One region of the Lysinibacillus telephonicus genome, then DNA from elsewhere that is predicted to be linked to it. Evidence: predicted binding sites of a transcription regulator. Region 1 holds the regulator's gene; the other holds the start of a gene.
What was found. Region 1 encodes LexA, which represses DNA repair genes until DNA is damaged. Its sites were predicted from a motif close to CGAACATATGTTCG; they were not measured.
Positions count from the first base shown of each region.

Region 1 (8,168 bases):
ATTGGAAAGCAATTATTACGTAATTCAGCCGATAGCAATTTAAAACCTGTCACACTTGAACTTGGCGGCAAATCACCAAATATTATTTTTGATGATTATAAAGATTTAGACGCAGCTATAGAGCGTTCATTTATTGCATTATTCACTCACAAAGGTGAAAAATGCTCTTCTCCTACAAGACTTTTTGTGCAAGAGACCATCTATGATTATGTTGTAGAAAAAATATCTGAACGGGCACGAAACTACAAATGTGGAGACCCATTCGATCCGAACAGTGATCAAGGTGCACAATGTACAAAAGCTCATATGGAATCTATTTTAGAGTACATTGAAAGTGCCCGTGTTGAGGGTGCATCAATTGTTGCCGGTGGTGAACGTGATTTAGAAGGTACTAATGCAAACGGCTATTTTATAAAACCAACAATTATTGCAAATGTACACAATAAAATGACAGTAGCACAAGAAGAGATTTTTGGTCCTGTATTATGTGTGATTCCTTTCAAAACAGAAGAAGAAGTTATTGAGATGGCAAATGATACTATATATGGACTAGGTGCCGGTTTGTGGACGGGAGACCCGTCACGTGCTCATCGAGTTGCAAATCAATTAAAAGCTGGTATGGTATTTGTCAATCGTTATGGATGCTACGATATGGCAAGTCCTTTCGGTGGTATTAAGCAAAGTGGCTGGGGAAAAGAATATGCAATTCATTCATTAAATTCATTTGTTTCAAAACGAGCTATATGGTTCGCATACTAAATAGAAGAGGTGCAATAATGAGAGCTGCTGTATTAATGGAAACAAACAAACCATTAGAAATAAAAGAAGTACATTTACTAAATCCAAAAGAAAACGAAGTACTTGTGAAGATCGGTGCAACAGGCGTTTGCCACAGTGATTTAAATGCTATAGAAGACCCAACTACCCCTACCCCAACAATTTTAGGACACGAAGGTGCTGGGATTGTAGTTGCAGTTGGTTCTTCGGTTAAGACAGTAAAAGTTGGAGACAAAGTTGCACTAAGCTGGGTGCCGTATTGTGGTGTTTGTGAGTTCTGCTTGGATGGAACTGTCAATTTGTGTGAATCTGCATTTGACCCAATGTTTGATGGAACATTATTAGATGGTACTTCTCGCCTTCATATTAATGGAGAGACCATTTATCATAATTCATTACTATCAACATTTGCTGAATATGCGGTTGTACCTGAGATGTCTTGTGTTAAACTTCCTGATGGTATGCCTATGGCGCAGGCTGCACTTATCGGCTGTGGTGTTGCTACCGGTTATGGGGCTGCTGTAAAAGCTGCTGGTGTAACGCCCGGTTCAACTGTTGCAGTTTTTGGTATAGGTGGTGTTGGTATCAATGCAATCCAAGGTGCTAAAATTGCTGGTGCAAGTAAAATCATTGCTTGTGATATTAAAGAGAGCAACTTAGAATTAGCTAAGCAATTTGGTGCAACACATACTGTTAATACATCTATACCTGACTCCTTTGAACAAATTAAAGGTTTAACAAATGGTTTGGGTGTCCATTATTCAATAGATTGTACTGGAAACACGCGTGCTACTGAAACCGCATGGCATAGTACGCGTAAAGGAGGCACAATAGTAATTGTTGGTGCCTTCAATCCAAATCAAACATTAAATCTACCAGCAGGTGGTTTTCATCGTGTAGGCAAAACAATTAAAGGTAGCTTTTATGGCGATATTCAGCCATTGAAAGACTTCCCTGTAATTGCACAACTATATTTAGATGGAAAATTGAAGCTTGATGAGCTGATTTTAAAAACTATTAAACTAGATGATATTAACATTGCAATAGATAGTTTCCATAACCACAGCTGCAGCAATGTAGGTCGTACTGTAGTAACATTTGATTGAGTATATTCTAAAATAATAGATAGCAAATAATAAAATGCCATCAATTTTATTATTTGCTATTTTAGTTTGACTCTATGCGAATACTCCTGCATCAATAAATAAAATTAAAAACAGAAGAATAATATTTAATTTTCTCCATCCTCAATATATTCAGTATATCTGCGATGTACTGTTGCTTTACTAACTTCGAATCCTAAACCTCTTAAAGTTGAAGCAATCTCTTGAAAGGTAAGTCCCTTTTGACGGAGCTTCACAATTTCTTCAATCGGTACATCAATTCGTTCACGGCCATCGTGGTTGTGCCGATTTTTTATGTTTAGTTCAGGCCTATATCCATTCTCAACCGCGCGACGCATACCTCTTTTAATTTTCGCATTATGAATCTTCCTTTGATATTCTTCAACAATTGCTAAAATTTCAAGAAGCATTGTATCCATCTCATTTAATGTAATTGGACCTGCGGAGTTTAAAGAAAATATAGTTGTCCCACTTTTTTGAAGAAGATGTAAAATAGCCATTCGTGCATTACCACGTCCTAAACGTGTTTCATCCTGCACAAATAACGCTTTTACATGATTTTCTTTAATAAAATCCATCATTTCAAGCAAACCTTCTCGTTCAACTTCATAGCCGCTCTGTTGATCTTGAAACGTTTTCAACACTTGATAATTCATTTTTTCTGCATAATGTAATAATTCTTCTTCTTGTCTAACTAGTGAAGTCTCTTGAGTATTTTTTTCTGTACTTACTCGTGTATAAATAACTGCTGTCTTGTTACTTGTCATTATTTTTAACCGCTACCTCAATAGGATGAACCTCTTCATCCTCTATTTTTTTTGCAATAAAATTACTATTTTCGTTGACTGGAATTGCTATTTGGTGCCCAGCTACGATTATTTCATTATTTAAGCCGTTTTCAGCCTTTACGGATTTAATCCACTCTTCAATTGTCATTTTACCACGAAACTGTTCCGCTAATGTCCAAAGGGTATCGCCATGTTGGATTTCATATTGTTCGTATGTTGTATCACCATTATCTGTTATGAATAGGAAGCCTGCCATCATCATAAAAACCGTAAATAAAACCACAATATAACTGTTTTTTTGTAACCAATTCATGTCTATTACTCCTTTTTCGAATGTTTGTTCGGAATGTATGTTCTTACTTTAATACGAACATTTGTTTTTGTCAACACTTTGAACGAACCTATGTTTGCATTTCTGTTCGCATACTGATATACTATATGTAATTAATAGAGATACATATTCACTTAAAGAGGTGAGAAGGTTGAAAAAAATATCAAAAAGGCAAGAAGATATTTTAGCATTCATAAAAGAAGAGGTTCGAACGAAAGGTTACCCGCCATCTGTTCGTGAGATTGGAGAAGCTGTTGGTCTTGCTTCTAGTTCAACCGTTCACGGTCATTTAGCACGATTAGAAAGCAAAGGTTTAATTCGCCGCGACCCTACAAAACCACGTGCAATTGAAATTTTAGATAATGAAGGGGAAACTGTTCAAAAGCAATCTGTTGTACATGTTCCACTTGTAGGGAAGGTTACAGCCGGACTGCCAATTACTGCAATTGAAAACATTGAAGAATATTTCCCTCTGCCTGATACATATGGCGTCGGTGAAGATAAACTTTTTATGCTTGAAGTTATGGGTGAATCGATGATAGAAGCTGGCATTCTTGATGGAGATTACGTGGTGGTAAAACAAACATCTACTGCGAATAATGGAGATATTGTAGTTGCCATGACTGAAGATGATGAAGCTACAGTAAAACGATTCTTTAAAGAAAAAACGCATTTTCGCCTACAACCAGAAAACTCCAGCATGGATCCGATTTTAGTAAACCAAGTAACTATTTTAGGAAAAGTAGTAGGATTATATCGTCAATTCCACTAAAAAAGGCTGTCTCGCAAGTCTAATCTGACTTTTGGGACAACCTTTTTTTGAATGAACAATATTTATGTCTTCTTAACTTTAAATATATGAACCCTCACATGAGTTAAATTTTATACTTGGTGCAAGCCTGTATAAACTCAGCAAACAATGCCTTTGAATGTTTATCGCCAGCAACTGCCATCTCTTCTGGATGCCACTGTACAGCAATACAAAACGGATAATCTTTTAACTCCACAGCTTCTACTATTCCATCACTTGCCTTAGCTGTTATTAACAAAACATGCGGAACATCTTTTATGGCTTGATGATGAAGAGAATTTACAGCAATCTTATCGTTTCCAATTATTTTATATAACAGACTTTCAGAATTTATCGTTACAAAATGAGATGCTTCATGACGTTCCGCTTTTTGATTATGAAGAAGCGGCTCTTTTTCGAATTGTGTATTAATATCTTGATAAAGCCCCCCACCTAATACAATGTTTAAAAGCTGTATTCCCCTGCATATCGCAAATATTGGAAGCTTATTTTTCAATGCAGCTTTGGCAAGGGCTATTTCAACTTGATCTCTCCGTAAACTTACTTCACCGAGATTAAGATGAGGCTCTTCATTAAAAAAATGAGGATGAATATCTACCCCACCAGTTAATAGCAAACCATCAAGTGTACTTATAAGTTGATCTACATCTTTTTCTACACCAAACGGAATACATAAAGGGACACCTCCAGCATCTAGTATTGATTGAACATATGGTGCATTCAAGCTATACTTCTTGTCACTTTTAGTCATCGTAAGTCCGACAATAGGTTTCATTTAAGCACCTCCAAAAATCTATAATTTACCTGTTATAGAATATTCTTTTGGGGAGCTTTCATTTCCTTCAAAAATAACTTTATTCGTCATCTTTATGCTTTCCTGTCTTACTGTTCAATAAAAAATGTATGTAATGAATTGAATGATTTCCGCCAAGTATTTTGTAGTTTGCACCTCTTAAACGTTTAATAAAAGGAATGATCGAGCCAAATCTGAAATCTAAATGAATTTATATTTGACAATTTAAAATGAATCTAACGGAAAATTTTTAGGGATGTATTTATTGCTTCCGGGAAGTTTCTTTATTTTTTTCCATGCTTCAATTGCTTCTTGCCGATTTTTCCCTTGATTTTTCGGGTCAGCGAAAAAGTCACGAATGAATTGATTGTACTCAAATTGAGAGGCAATTTCCTTTTTATAAGAGGGATCCTTTTTTCTCTCTAAATCTATATACCAAGCATCAACTACGTCACGATATGTTTTTCCAATATTATTTTTAAAGTAATTTTGGATATATGTAGAAAAATGAAAATTTGGAATAACAGTTTTGAAAAACGCTCTTACATCTTGGCTGCATCGGTGATTCTCCGTAATAACTGTATCAAGGCTTAAATTTGTTTGCGGCTCTATCTTCTTGTTAGAGGTAAATTTTTTAATAGGTTTTTTTATCTCTCCTGTCTGAAGAAACGCTTCAATCCTCTCGGAAATTTCCATTTTAGAGCCAGAAGCACTTATTCCATGTTGTCGGCAAAATAATTGTAATTCTTCTTTTAACCAATAAAAATCTCTAAAACTTTGAATACTAATATTTTTTGTTAAATTCGGTCTCAACCAAATCACCTCCATATATTTTAATATTAGAACATTAGTTCCCTAAATTCAATTTATTTTATCCAGTAACATCCAGCATTGTAAAATTCATAAAAAAACTTAACGATTTTCGTTAAGCTTTTAAATAACTACTTTACTATACCATTCCAATATAGAATCTCCGTAAAAATAAACAATAACTGCAGCCAGCGCTATAGCTGGTCCAAATGGTACAGGAGTTTTTGTTCCTTTCCCCCGGGCTTTTAACGTAGTGACACCGAAAATCATACCAATCACAGAGGCAATAAAGAGTGTAAGCAGAGAGTTTAAAGTTCCTAGTACTAGACCTATTAAGAAAAAGAGCTTAATGTCCCCTCCACCTATGCCGCCTTTTGAGAGGATGGCAATTAACAAAAGTATGCCAAAGCTAATAAACGCACCAAGCAAACTATCCCACCAAGGATCAAGTGGTGATAAAATTCTCCCAGCCACTAAAAAAGGGAGAAAGAATAGTAAAATTTTATCTGGAATTAACATATATGCAAAATCCGAAACAACAATGATTATTAAAAGCGAGATGAAAAAAAATGCTGTAACAAGTTCGCTGTCTATTCCTATTTTCCAAAACGCAAAGGCAAATAATGAGCCGGTTGCGAGTTCTGTTAATAAATAAACCGGCGAAATTTTTGTACTACAGTTTCTACATTTTCCCTTTAAAATTATGTATGAAAGTACGGGTACTAAGTCGACAATTGTTAAACGGCGTTGACAGTTTCTACAATGTGATGATGGGGTGAGAATTGATTCCTTAATCGGTACCCTTAGTCCAACGACATTAAAAAAGGAACCAAATACAAGACCCAATATCAATACAAATATTGCAATAATAATTTCCAATTTAACCTCCCCTTACTTTTACCTGGTAGTAATGATTGGATTCGACTATGTTGTGCGGAATCAAAAAATTTTTATTTAAATTCAAACTTTATTTTTCACACACAAGCATAGCATACAATATTTTCTTATTTAAATATACAAAGCTATTAAACCCTTCATTAGTACGTTAAATAGATAAAAACAAAAAGTTTGCGTTAGTATACATACAGCAAGGAACTTTTTGTTATAAAGAGCGACTTTTCTCGTTATATACGAAAAAAGTTGCTAGTTAAGCGGGGTGTTTTTTCAGATATATGGCAAACAAAAATAGACTGCTATCAAAACAGTCTATCCTTTTTGCACTATTCCTGAATTTTTAATGAATACTGAAACTTTATCGTTTATTTCCACTCTTCCTTCAAAATTGCGTAAAAATATTCATCCCACCATTCATTATCTTTTGGGATACATTTTTTAAAGTATCCTTCTCTTCTCATGCCAATCTTCTCCATGACTCGGTATGATGGAATATTTTCAGGTTGACATGTAGCTATAATTCTATGTAGATTCATGTTATTAAAGGCATATTCTAAAATAGCTTGTGCTGCTTCAGAAGCATACCCTCTATTTTGATATTGTGGATTAAACACCCATCCAATTTCATAAGTATGGTCTCCAAAATACTTATGAAAAATAATGTGACCTATAAGAGTATTTTCACCTAATAGTACTACAGGATATTTTTCTGCCTTTTCACCTTTATTTTTATTTACAAAGTCTTTTGCATCTTCTTTAGTAAAAACCCCTTCTGGTATATACCTCATAACATTAATGTCTGATGTATACTCATATACAGCTTGCCAATCTTCGAATTCAAATTCGCGTATTAGTAGCCTCTCTGTTTTTATATTCATTAAAATGATCCCTATAAAATATCTTCCTTTACTTTTGAATATAAGCTTGCAATCTTTTATGTTATAAAATCTTATTTCTCGCCTAGATGCATTAACCAATTGCGTAATTTTTCTTTAGGATAATATACATTATCATTCAATTTAACATGCGGTATATCAGGATACTCTTGTATTAATTTTTTCGCATCTTCTTTCGATATACCGATAAAATAGTGTACCTCATTTTCTTTAATAAGTTCATGGCCGTCATCTTCATCTAAATCTTCAATAAAACTTTTATAATTAGGGTTTTTAAAGTTTTTTAACCCTTCTCCAATAAAGTATCCCGCTACGGCGATTCCAATGCCAATCCAAATTAATTCCATCTTTGCTCACCACCCTATATTTATTTACTTATTATTCAAACTAAAAGTTTCATTTTATTACCTTATTTTTATTATTCTTCTTAATGTAAAATGCCCCAAAGTTTTATAAAGTAAATCCCTGGGACATCTTAAAAATTAATATTAGATTATTAAAATTATTTGTAAAAATTAATTTCGATTAATACATTTTTAAGTATTGTTCGCGTTCCCATGGGTGTACTGTTGTACGGAACATTTCGAATTCAATTTCTTTTGCTTCTTTGAAGTTTGCATAGATATGTTCACCTAATGCACGTTTAATTACTTCATCGTTATCAAGCGCAACAAGTGCATCGTCAAGTGAAGCTGGCAAGTTATCGATACCGTTTGCTTTGCGTTCTTCCTCACTCATAATGTAAATATTGCGGTTGATTGCTGGAGGAGGCGTCATTTTTTGACGAATGCCTTCTAAACCAGATTCTAAAATAGCTGCTAATGCTAAATAAGGGTTTGCTGATGGGTCAACTGAACGCACTTCAATACGTGTAGAAACACCGCGAGAAGCTGGTACACGAATTAAAGGTGAACGGTTTTGAGCTGACCAAGCTACATAACAAG
Region 1 covers NZ_CP155468.1:1,588,508-1,596,675, reverse strand. Annotated here, with positions in the region: gene MKY04_RS07555 (aldehyde dehydrogenase family protein) at 1-759, shown strand, start outside; gene MKY04_RS07550 (Zn-dependent alcohol dehydrogenase) at 777-1,883, shown strand; gene MKY04_RS07545 (YneB family resolvase-like protein) at 2,009-2,668, opposite strand; gene yneA (cell division suppressor protein YneA) at 2,658-3,002, opposite strand; gene lexA (transcriptional repressor LexA) at 3,172-3,792, shown strand; gene MKY04_RS07530 (gamma-glutamyl-gamma-aminobutyrate hydrolase family protein) at 3,896-4,606, opposite strand; gene MKY04_RS07525 (DUF6434 domain-containing protein) at 4,850-5,437, opposite strand; gene MKY04_RS07520 (prepilin peptidase) at 5,558-6,313, opposite strand; gene MKY04_RS07515 (GNAT family N-acetyltransferase) at 6,694-7,206, opposite strand; gene MKY04_RS07510 (DNA-binding protein) at 7,278-7,571, opposite strand; gene glnA (type I glutamate--ammonia ligase) at 7,750-8,168, opposite strand, start outside.

Region 2 (8,168 bases), 630 kb from region 1:
ACAGCGTCCAGCGCCTCTGCTAAATTGTGTGGGGGAATATCCGTTGCATATCCAGCAGATATTCCGGTAGAGCCGTTTACAAGAAGATTTGGAAACCTTGACGGTAAAACAGTCGGCTCCATATCTTGATCATCAAAATTAGGTACGAACTCTACTGTTCTTTTCGTAATATCGCGCAACATTTCAGCTGCGATAGCTGACAGACGCGCTTCAGTGTAACGCATCGCAGCGGGTGGGTCTCCATCAACAGAACCATTATTACCGTGCATTTCAATTAGCATATGGCGGGATTTCCAATCCTGACTCATACGAACCATTGCTTCATACACAGAAGAATCACCGTGTGGGTGGTAGTTACCAATTACGTTTCCGACTGTTTTAGCGGATTTACGGAATGGTTTATCATTCGTATTGCCTTCATTAAACATTGCAAACAATATACGTCTTTGTACAGGTTTAAGACCATCTCTTGCATCAGGCAATGCACGGTCTTGAATGATGTATTTACTATAACGACCGAACCGATCGCCCATCACTTCCTCTAGTGGTAATTCTTGAAAACGTTCGGTTGCCGTCATACTTCTAGTTCCTCCTCATGTTGGATGAATTCGCTATCTAAAATATTCAAATCATCTTCCATTCCAAAGTCAACATTTGATTCTATCCACTTACGACGTGGTTCAACTTTGTCGCCCATTAGTGTTGTAACACGACGTTCTGCACGTGCACCGTCTTCGATTGTTACACGAATTAACGTACGTGTTTCAGGGTTCATAGTTGTTTCCCACAATTGGTCAGCGTTCATTTCGCCTAAACCTTTATAGCGTTGCAGAATATAGCCTTTTCCAACTTTTTTAATTGCTGATTGTAATTCTTTCTCCGTCCATGCATATTCGATTACTTCTTTTTTCCCAGCACCCCTTGAAACTTTATATAGAGGTGGTAACGCAATATATACTTTTCCAGCCTCAATAAGTGGTCGCATATATCGATAAAAGAATGTTAAAAGAAGCACCTGAATATGTGCACCATCTGTATCGGCATCCGTCATAATAATTACTTTGTCATATGCAGCATCCTCAATTGTAAAATCTGCACCTACTCCAGCACCAATTGTATGGATAATTGTAGATATTTCTTCATTTTTCATTATATCGGCAAGCTTTGCTTTTTCCGTATTTATTACTTTCCCGCGCAGTGGCAAAATCGCCTGGAATGTACGATCACGACCTTGTTTTGCAGAACCGCCTGCCGAGTCGCCCTCAACAAGATACAGCTCATTTTTAGCTGCATTTCTTGATTGAGCGGGTGTCAATTTTCCAGATAAAATAGTGCTTGCTTTTTTACTCTTTTTGCCGTTTCGGGCATCTTCGCGTGCTTTACGCGCTGCTTCCCTTGCTTGTTGAGCGCGAATTGCCTTCCGTACTAGCGAAGCTGATAACTCAGCATTTTCCTCTAGTACATATAAAAGCTGCTCAGAAACAACTGCTTCAACTGCAGAGCGTGCTTCATTTGTTCCGAGCTTGCTTTTAGTTTGCCCTTCAAATTGAAGCAGATGCTCAGGAATACGTACGGAAACAATCGCCGCAAGTCCTTCGCGTATATCTGTCCCCTCTAAATTTTTATCTTTCTCTTTCAATAAGCCTACTTTTCGAGCGTATTCATTAAATACACGCGTCATGGCAGATTTCGCACCCGTTTCATGTGTTCCACCGTCCCGAGTACGTACATTGTTTACGAAAGAAAGAATTGTTTCTGAATAGCCATCATTAAACTGAAATGCAAATTCAACTTCAATTTCATCTTGATTACCTTCTACGTATTTCACAGGATGCAGCACATCTTTTTCTTCGTTTAAATATGTAACGAATGCTTCAATACCGTTTTCGTAGTGGTATACTTCCGCTCTTCCTTCTCCGCGCTCATCAATTAATTCGATTTTTAAACCCTTTAATAAAAAGGCTGATTCACGTAGACGTTCTGCTAAAGTATCATAATTAAACTTTGTAATAGAAAAAATATCATGATCCGGCAGGAAGTGTACTTGTGTTCCAGTCTCTTTTGTTGCACCTAAAATTTCTAATGTAGTAACAGGCTTGCCGCCATTTTCAAAACGTTGACGGAATACTTGTCCATCACGATAGATTGTTACTTCTAAAAATTTTGAAAGGGCATTTACAACTGATGAACCTACACCATGTAAACCACCACTTGTTTTATATCCACCTTGTCCAAATTTACCTCCGGCATGAAGTATTGTAAAAATAACTTCAGGTGTTGGTTTGCCCATTTTATGCATACCTGTTGGCATACCTCGTCCAAAATCTCGAACACTTAAAGACCCATCCTCATGAATCTTAACGATGATATGTGATCCAAATCCAGCAAGAGCTTCATCAACTGCATTATCTACTATTTCATAAACTAAGTGATGAAGGCCTCGGCTATCTGTGGAACCAATATACATCCCTGGCCGTTTTCGAACAGCTTCTAATCCTTCTAATACCTGAATTGCATCGTCATCATAAGCGATGCCTGGCTGATTTATTGCCAAATCAAATCCCCTCCAAAATACAAACGTCCGTTCTGTTTCTGTTTTAATCGTACTGACAATAGGTTTTTCTGTCAATATTTCGCATGTCAGGATAAGCTTATTTATTGTATCAAACTAAAGTCAAGTTGCACAAACAAACTTTAATTGAAACTTATTTTACCTATTATTTAACAATTGAGTAAATAAGAAAAATGCTTAATGTACAATTATTCACGATAATTTTTGCTTTTTCCTTCAACTTCATTCATATTATTAAAAAAATATCTGTTATGATAAATGTAATGACTTTATAAATACTAGAAATTATACTTTCGTATGTACACAAAAAAGTGTAAAATTGTTATTGCTACATACTAGTACCAACTATTAATTTTTGAAAGGATTAAGCCTATGGTTAATGCAATTATTATACTTTGTGCTTATATAATCGGGTCAATTCCATCCGGTTTATGGATTGGCAAGATATTTTATAAAATGGATATACGTGAACATGGCAGTGGAAATTTAGGCGGGACAAATTCATTTCGTGTATTAGGCAAAAAAGCAGGTCTCGCTGTTACCATTTTAGATATATTAAAAGGGACTGCAGCAACCCTACTTCCACTGATTCCATATTTTTCTGAAACACAAATACATCCGCTTATCTTAGGAGCAGTTGCGGTTGTTGGACATATGTTCCCTATATTTGCTAGCTTTAGAGGCGGCAAAGCAGTGGCAACTTCCGGTGGTGTTTTATTAGGGTATGCCTGGCCGTTGTTTATCATTTTAATTATCGGTTTCTTTATTTCATTAAAAATCACGAAGATTGTTAGTTTATCATCAATGGTTGTATCGATTATTGGTGTAATTTACAGCATTATTTACGCCTTTCTTACAGGTGATTATTCTTTATTAGTATTAGTCATCATATTAGCATCATTTATTTTCTATCGCCATCGAGCAAATATTAAACGAATTAAAGATGGTACAGAGCCAAAAGTTAAATGGTTATAGATTTGAACTAAGACAAGTTCTGAAAGGATGCAATCGACATGAAATTAATAATTTCTGATGAGGCTTTTCAATGGTTTAAAAGAGAAATGGAAGTAGTACAAGGGAAATCTATTCGTTTTTATGCGAGATACGGTGGATCTTCCCCTTTCCATGAGGCATTTTCACTTGGGATGACTCAAGATGAGCCGCATGACATTGGTGTTGAAACGGTCAAAGAAGGAATACATTTTTATATTGAAAAAGATGATTTATGGTTTTTCAATGATCATAATTTACATGTGAAATTAGATGTAATGATGGATGAACTTAAATACGATTATATAAAAGAATAAAAATTACGGCCGTTTGAACTAACTTTTACGACGGCCGCTTTTTATTACGGGAATGAATAAGGTTTTCTGCGAAAGATAATTTGCTTAAGTTTTTAAGTTTAATAAAATTAAAGGGATGTTCAGAAAATTATCCTTTCTGATCACCCCTTTTTTACTTTATGGCGAATTTTAAAATCGTTTCACATTAATAATTTCTTTTTCAAAACCAAGTTTTGTTACCATATTATTGTAGGCTTCAAGAACTTCTGGATAGGATGATTCAACCAGGGCTTCATCTACCTCCCCTTCAAAATCATAGCGTGCAGGTTCGAATGCACTACTAAAGGATTGTAACTTCTGTAAAAATAGTTGAACCTCGTCTAATTGCTTTATTGCAGAATCGATATTTGAATAAATTTGAAATGAATGTTTGTTGGCAAAAAATCTCTCAAATAGGTCAGAGCGCTCCTTCCCTTTTTTATGAGCCAACCGTTTTAAATCTTTCATACTATTAAGTACATTCCGCGCTTGTTGAACAATCATTTCTTCTGTATTCATAAATATTACGACCTTTCTTAAATATTAATAACTTTTTTAAAAACATAAATGTATTGTCATACTCTATACTATCACTTTTAATAAAATAAAACATTTATGAAAAACTACAATACTTCTATACATATAAAAAATAGTAAACCCCCAGTAGAGAGTAATATCTCTTTTGGGGGTTAATTGTTTTTATTAACAAGCTCAATCGCCTCATTTACTTCTGTTATAGGCTGATGGCACATGAAATTTTCACAAATATAAAATGCGGCGCTTCCTTTTAATTTTTTATAATTCATAGTAAATGGTGCAACATCTTTTAGTTCTTGAGGATCTTTACATACTAAATACGTAATTTCTGGATGAAAGCCATGGTGCAACTCAGTTAGAAATGGTTGTTGCTTATTAGTAATTTCACCGACTACAACTACTTCTTTCATTTTCATTAGCGTTGTTAAATAGGCCATTAACATGTAAGAGTGGCCCATCGGATAATCGTTAATTTGAAATGCAAACGCTTCGAATATTTTATAAACCGACTCTTCTAATTCAGAATCTCCAGTTAACCGTGCGAGCCTGAGCAACTGCAGAGCCGCTACGCTGTTTCCAGATGGCATTGCTGAATCATAAGTCTCTTTTTGACGAATAAGTAATTGTTCTGAATGAGAACTGTAAAAGTAAAAGCCTCCATCGGTTTTATCCCAAAATAATTCAAACATTTGTTTAGTCAAATTCTTTGCTTTTTTAAAAAAGAAATATTGTGGGTCGCTTCATATAATTCAATATAGCCCCATAACATATATGCGTAATCATCAATAAATCCTTCCTGCTTTACTTCCCCATCGCGATATCGCACCATAAGCCTGTCATTCACAGTTAATGTGGTTTCAATAAATTGTGTAGCTTTAAGTGCTGCTTCTAAGTAGCTGTTATTATTAAAAACTTTAGAAGCTTTGGCAAGGGCAGCAATCATAAGTGCATTCCATGCAGTTAAAATTTTATCATCCTTATGTGGGTGCACGCGTAATTCACGATATTCAAACAATTGTTTACGGGCACTTTCAAGGCGTTCTAATAACTCGTTTATCGTTAATCCATTTTGCTCTGCAAGCTGTGGAAATGATGAATCGATTAAATTAGGGATATTCTTACCATCAAAATTCCCGTCTTCTGTTATCCCGTAGGCTGCATTGTATAGCATTCCAAGATCATCACCAAGTACTGAAATAACTTCATCAAACGACCATAGGTAAAACTTGCCTTCTTCCCCTTCAGAATCAGCGTCTTCTGCCGAGTAAAATCCACCATCTGGAGAAGCAAGCTTTCGAAGTACGTAAGTTATGATTCCTTCTACAATTTTTTTATTGTCTTCAGAATTTGTTACTTGAAAACATTCTGTATAAGCAATAGTTAATAACGCATTATCATAGAGCATTTTTTCAAAATGTGGTACTAAGTATTCATCATCTGTGGAATATCTTGCAAAACCAAAGCCTATATGGTCATAGATTCCTCCTTTTTCAAGGGCATCTAGTGTTTTTACCGCCATATTAAGAGCTCGTTCATCATTTGTGTAATGATAATAACGAAGTAAAAACATGTAATGATGAGGTGTAGGGAATTTCGGTGCCGAACCAAATCCTCCATAAGACTCGTCAAACATGCTTAAGAAGGAACGAAATCCATTATGCACCGAAGTTTTAGATAGTATATCCTCCTCTTTAGCTTGCATAGTACTTTGAAGAGCTCTGTGTACTTGTTTTGTAACATCTTCAATTTGTTTCGCATCATTTTTATAAAGATTATATAGCTGTATAATTACTTCTTTAATACCGGGGATCTGTGGTCTACTTTCTTTTGGAAAGTAAGTTCCTACATAAAATGGGACCTTATCTTCGGTTAAAAAAACATTCAGTGGCCATCCACCATGTCCATTCATTAATTGGCAGACAGTCATATAAATGGAATCAATATCAGGACGTTCTTCACGGTCAACTTTTACAGAAATAAACCTCTCATTTAATAATTTAGCGACTTCCTCGTCTTCAAAGCTTTCTTTCTCCATTACATGACACCAATGACAAGTACTATATCCGATACTAACAAATACAGGTTTGCCTTCTTTCTTTGCTTTTTCGAAAGCTTCTTCTCCCCACGGGTGCCAGTCTACCGGGTTATAAGCGTGTTGAAGCAAATAAGGTGATTTTTCAGCAATTAATCGATTGGGTTTTTTATTTGTTGTCATAGAATCACTTTCTTCTTGTATTTACTATTACTTTACCCATTTCCTTATAAGCAGAATCAAAAAATAATGGAAACTTTAACTGTATATTTTACAAATAAAAAAGAAACCATTAAGAAAATTTATCTAAATGGTTTCTAACATTAGATTGAAATAAAATTCTTTTTTTACTAAGCCATTTCTTTTCGAGTCGTTTTAATATACTTGGTGAATATGTAACGCACTATTGGCCCCATGACAACGATTTGTAAAGGTAATGCCATAATGAAATTTTTCCCAAATATTGATAAGTACTGTGATACAATTAAATTTGAGTTAAAACCATTGTGGAAATAAGTTGTGGCTAAACCATAAATCGACATGAAAAAAGCCATACCAATAACCATACATGTCGAAATTGCTAGGACTTTATACAGTACTTTTGTTGTATTTGCTGTTAATTTCAGTGCTATTTTTTTAGCATTTGGCCCTACTATATACAGGTCAAGTATTAATGCAATAATAAACCCAATTAAAAAGTCAGATATTCCTTCTAGGAAAGTCATTTTTCCCAAAGTGCCATTAAGATAAAAATTATATAAGGTCATAATTAACACCATTCCAAAGCACATAATCATACCAAAATACAGACTTTCTCTTCTTGTTGTTGGCATAAGTCAACACTCCTTTCTATTCACAAGGAGTATTATAAAGAGTTGAATAAGCGCTTCGTAAGTGTACATTTTGTGACAGCGATAAAATTAAATTTATAAATGCTGCCTTTTTATTATTTGGAGATATTAGTTAACCGGGCATTATATAGGCACTTCTTAAATAAATAAAAACGAGTTTTAATCACTAGATCAACTCGTTTTTATTTATTGGATTTCAACTGTTCTTTCAATTGCTGTTGCATATGAATTGCAGCTGCAATTGCTTTTTTGTCATGTTGAATTTCTCCAGGTTTACTAGCTTTGCCTATTAAGTATCCTTCGAAGGACATGCCAAAAAAGTCGAATATATATTTAAACTGCTGGATTAATGGCAATGCTTTAATTGAAGGATTATCCCCTCCCACCACAATAACAAATGCTTTCTTTTTTGCTAAATCTGCTCTAAAATTCGGGTATTTTTTATCTCTTAAGGATTGTGACCAGCGATCAATGAACAACTTCATCGTTCCGCTCATGCTATACCAGTAAACAGGCGTTGCAAAGACAAGAATGTCATGCTTTAAAACTTTATCTAAGACGGTATTATAATCATCGAAAACTTCTTGAAACCCTGCTTCTGAATGTCGTTCATCTTTAATCGGTAGTATTTCAAACTCATTTAAATAAACTTTTTCAACAGGAATTCCATGAATAACCTGATCCGTCAACCATTCCGTATTCCCATTCTCTCGAGTACTACCATATATAACCGCTATGGACATATCACTTCTCTCCTTTAATAGCATGTTATTCAAAATCATTTAATGTAAGAACTAAATAAGATTTGCTTAAAATGCAAATGTAATTGAAATCATCTGATTAAAAAATAA
Region 2 covers NZ_CP155468.1:2,218,460-2,226,627, forward strand. Annotated here, with positions in the region: gene parC (DNA topoisomerase IV subunit A) at 1-578, opposite strand, end outside; gene parE (DNA topoisomerase IV subunit B) at 575-2,554, opposite strand; gene plsY (glycerol-3-phosphate 1-O-acyltransferase PlsY) at 2,945-3,547, shown strand; gene MKY04_RS10545 (HesB/YadR/YfhF family protein) at 3,586-3,879, shown strand; gene MKY04_RS10550 (hypothetical protein) at 4,048-4,416, opposite strand; partial or broken gene MKY04_RS10555 (thioredoxin domain-containing protein) at 4,587-6,649, opposite strand; gene MKY04_RS10560 (DUF2798 domain-containing protein) at 6,817-7,299, opposite strand; gene MKY04_RS10565 (flavodoxin family protein) at 7,500-8,060, opposite strand.
Region 2: a site for LexA is predicted at 2,575-2,588, ahead of parE (DNA topoisomerase IV subunit B). Genes of this name have one in related genera too.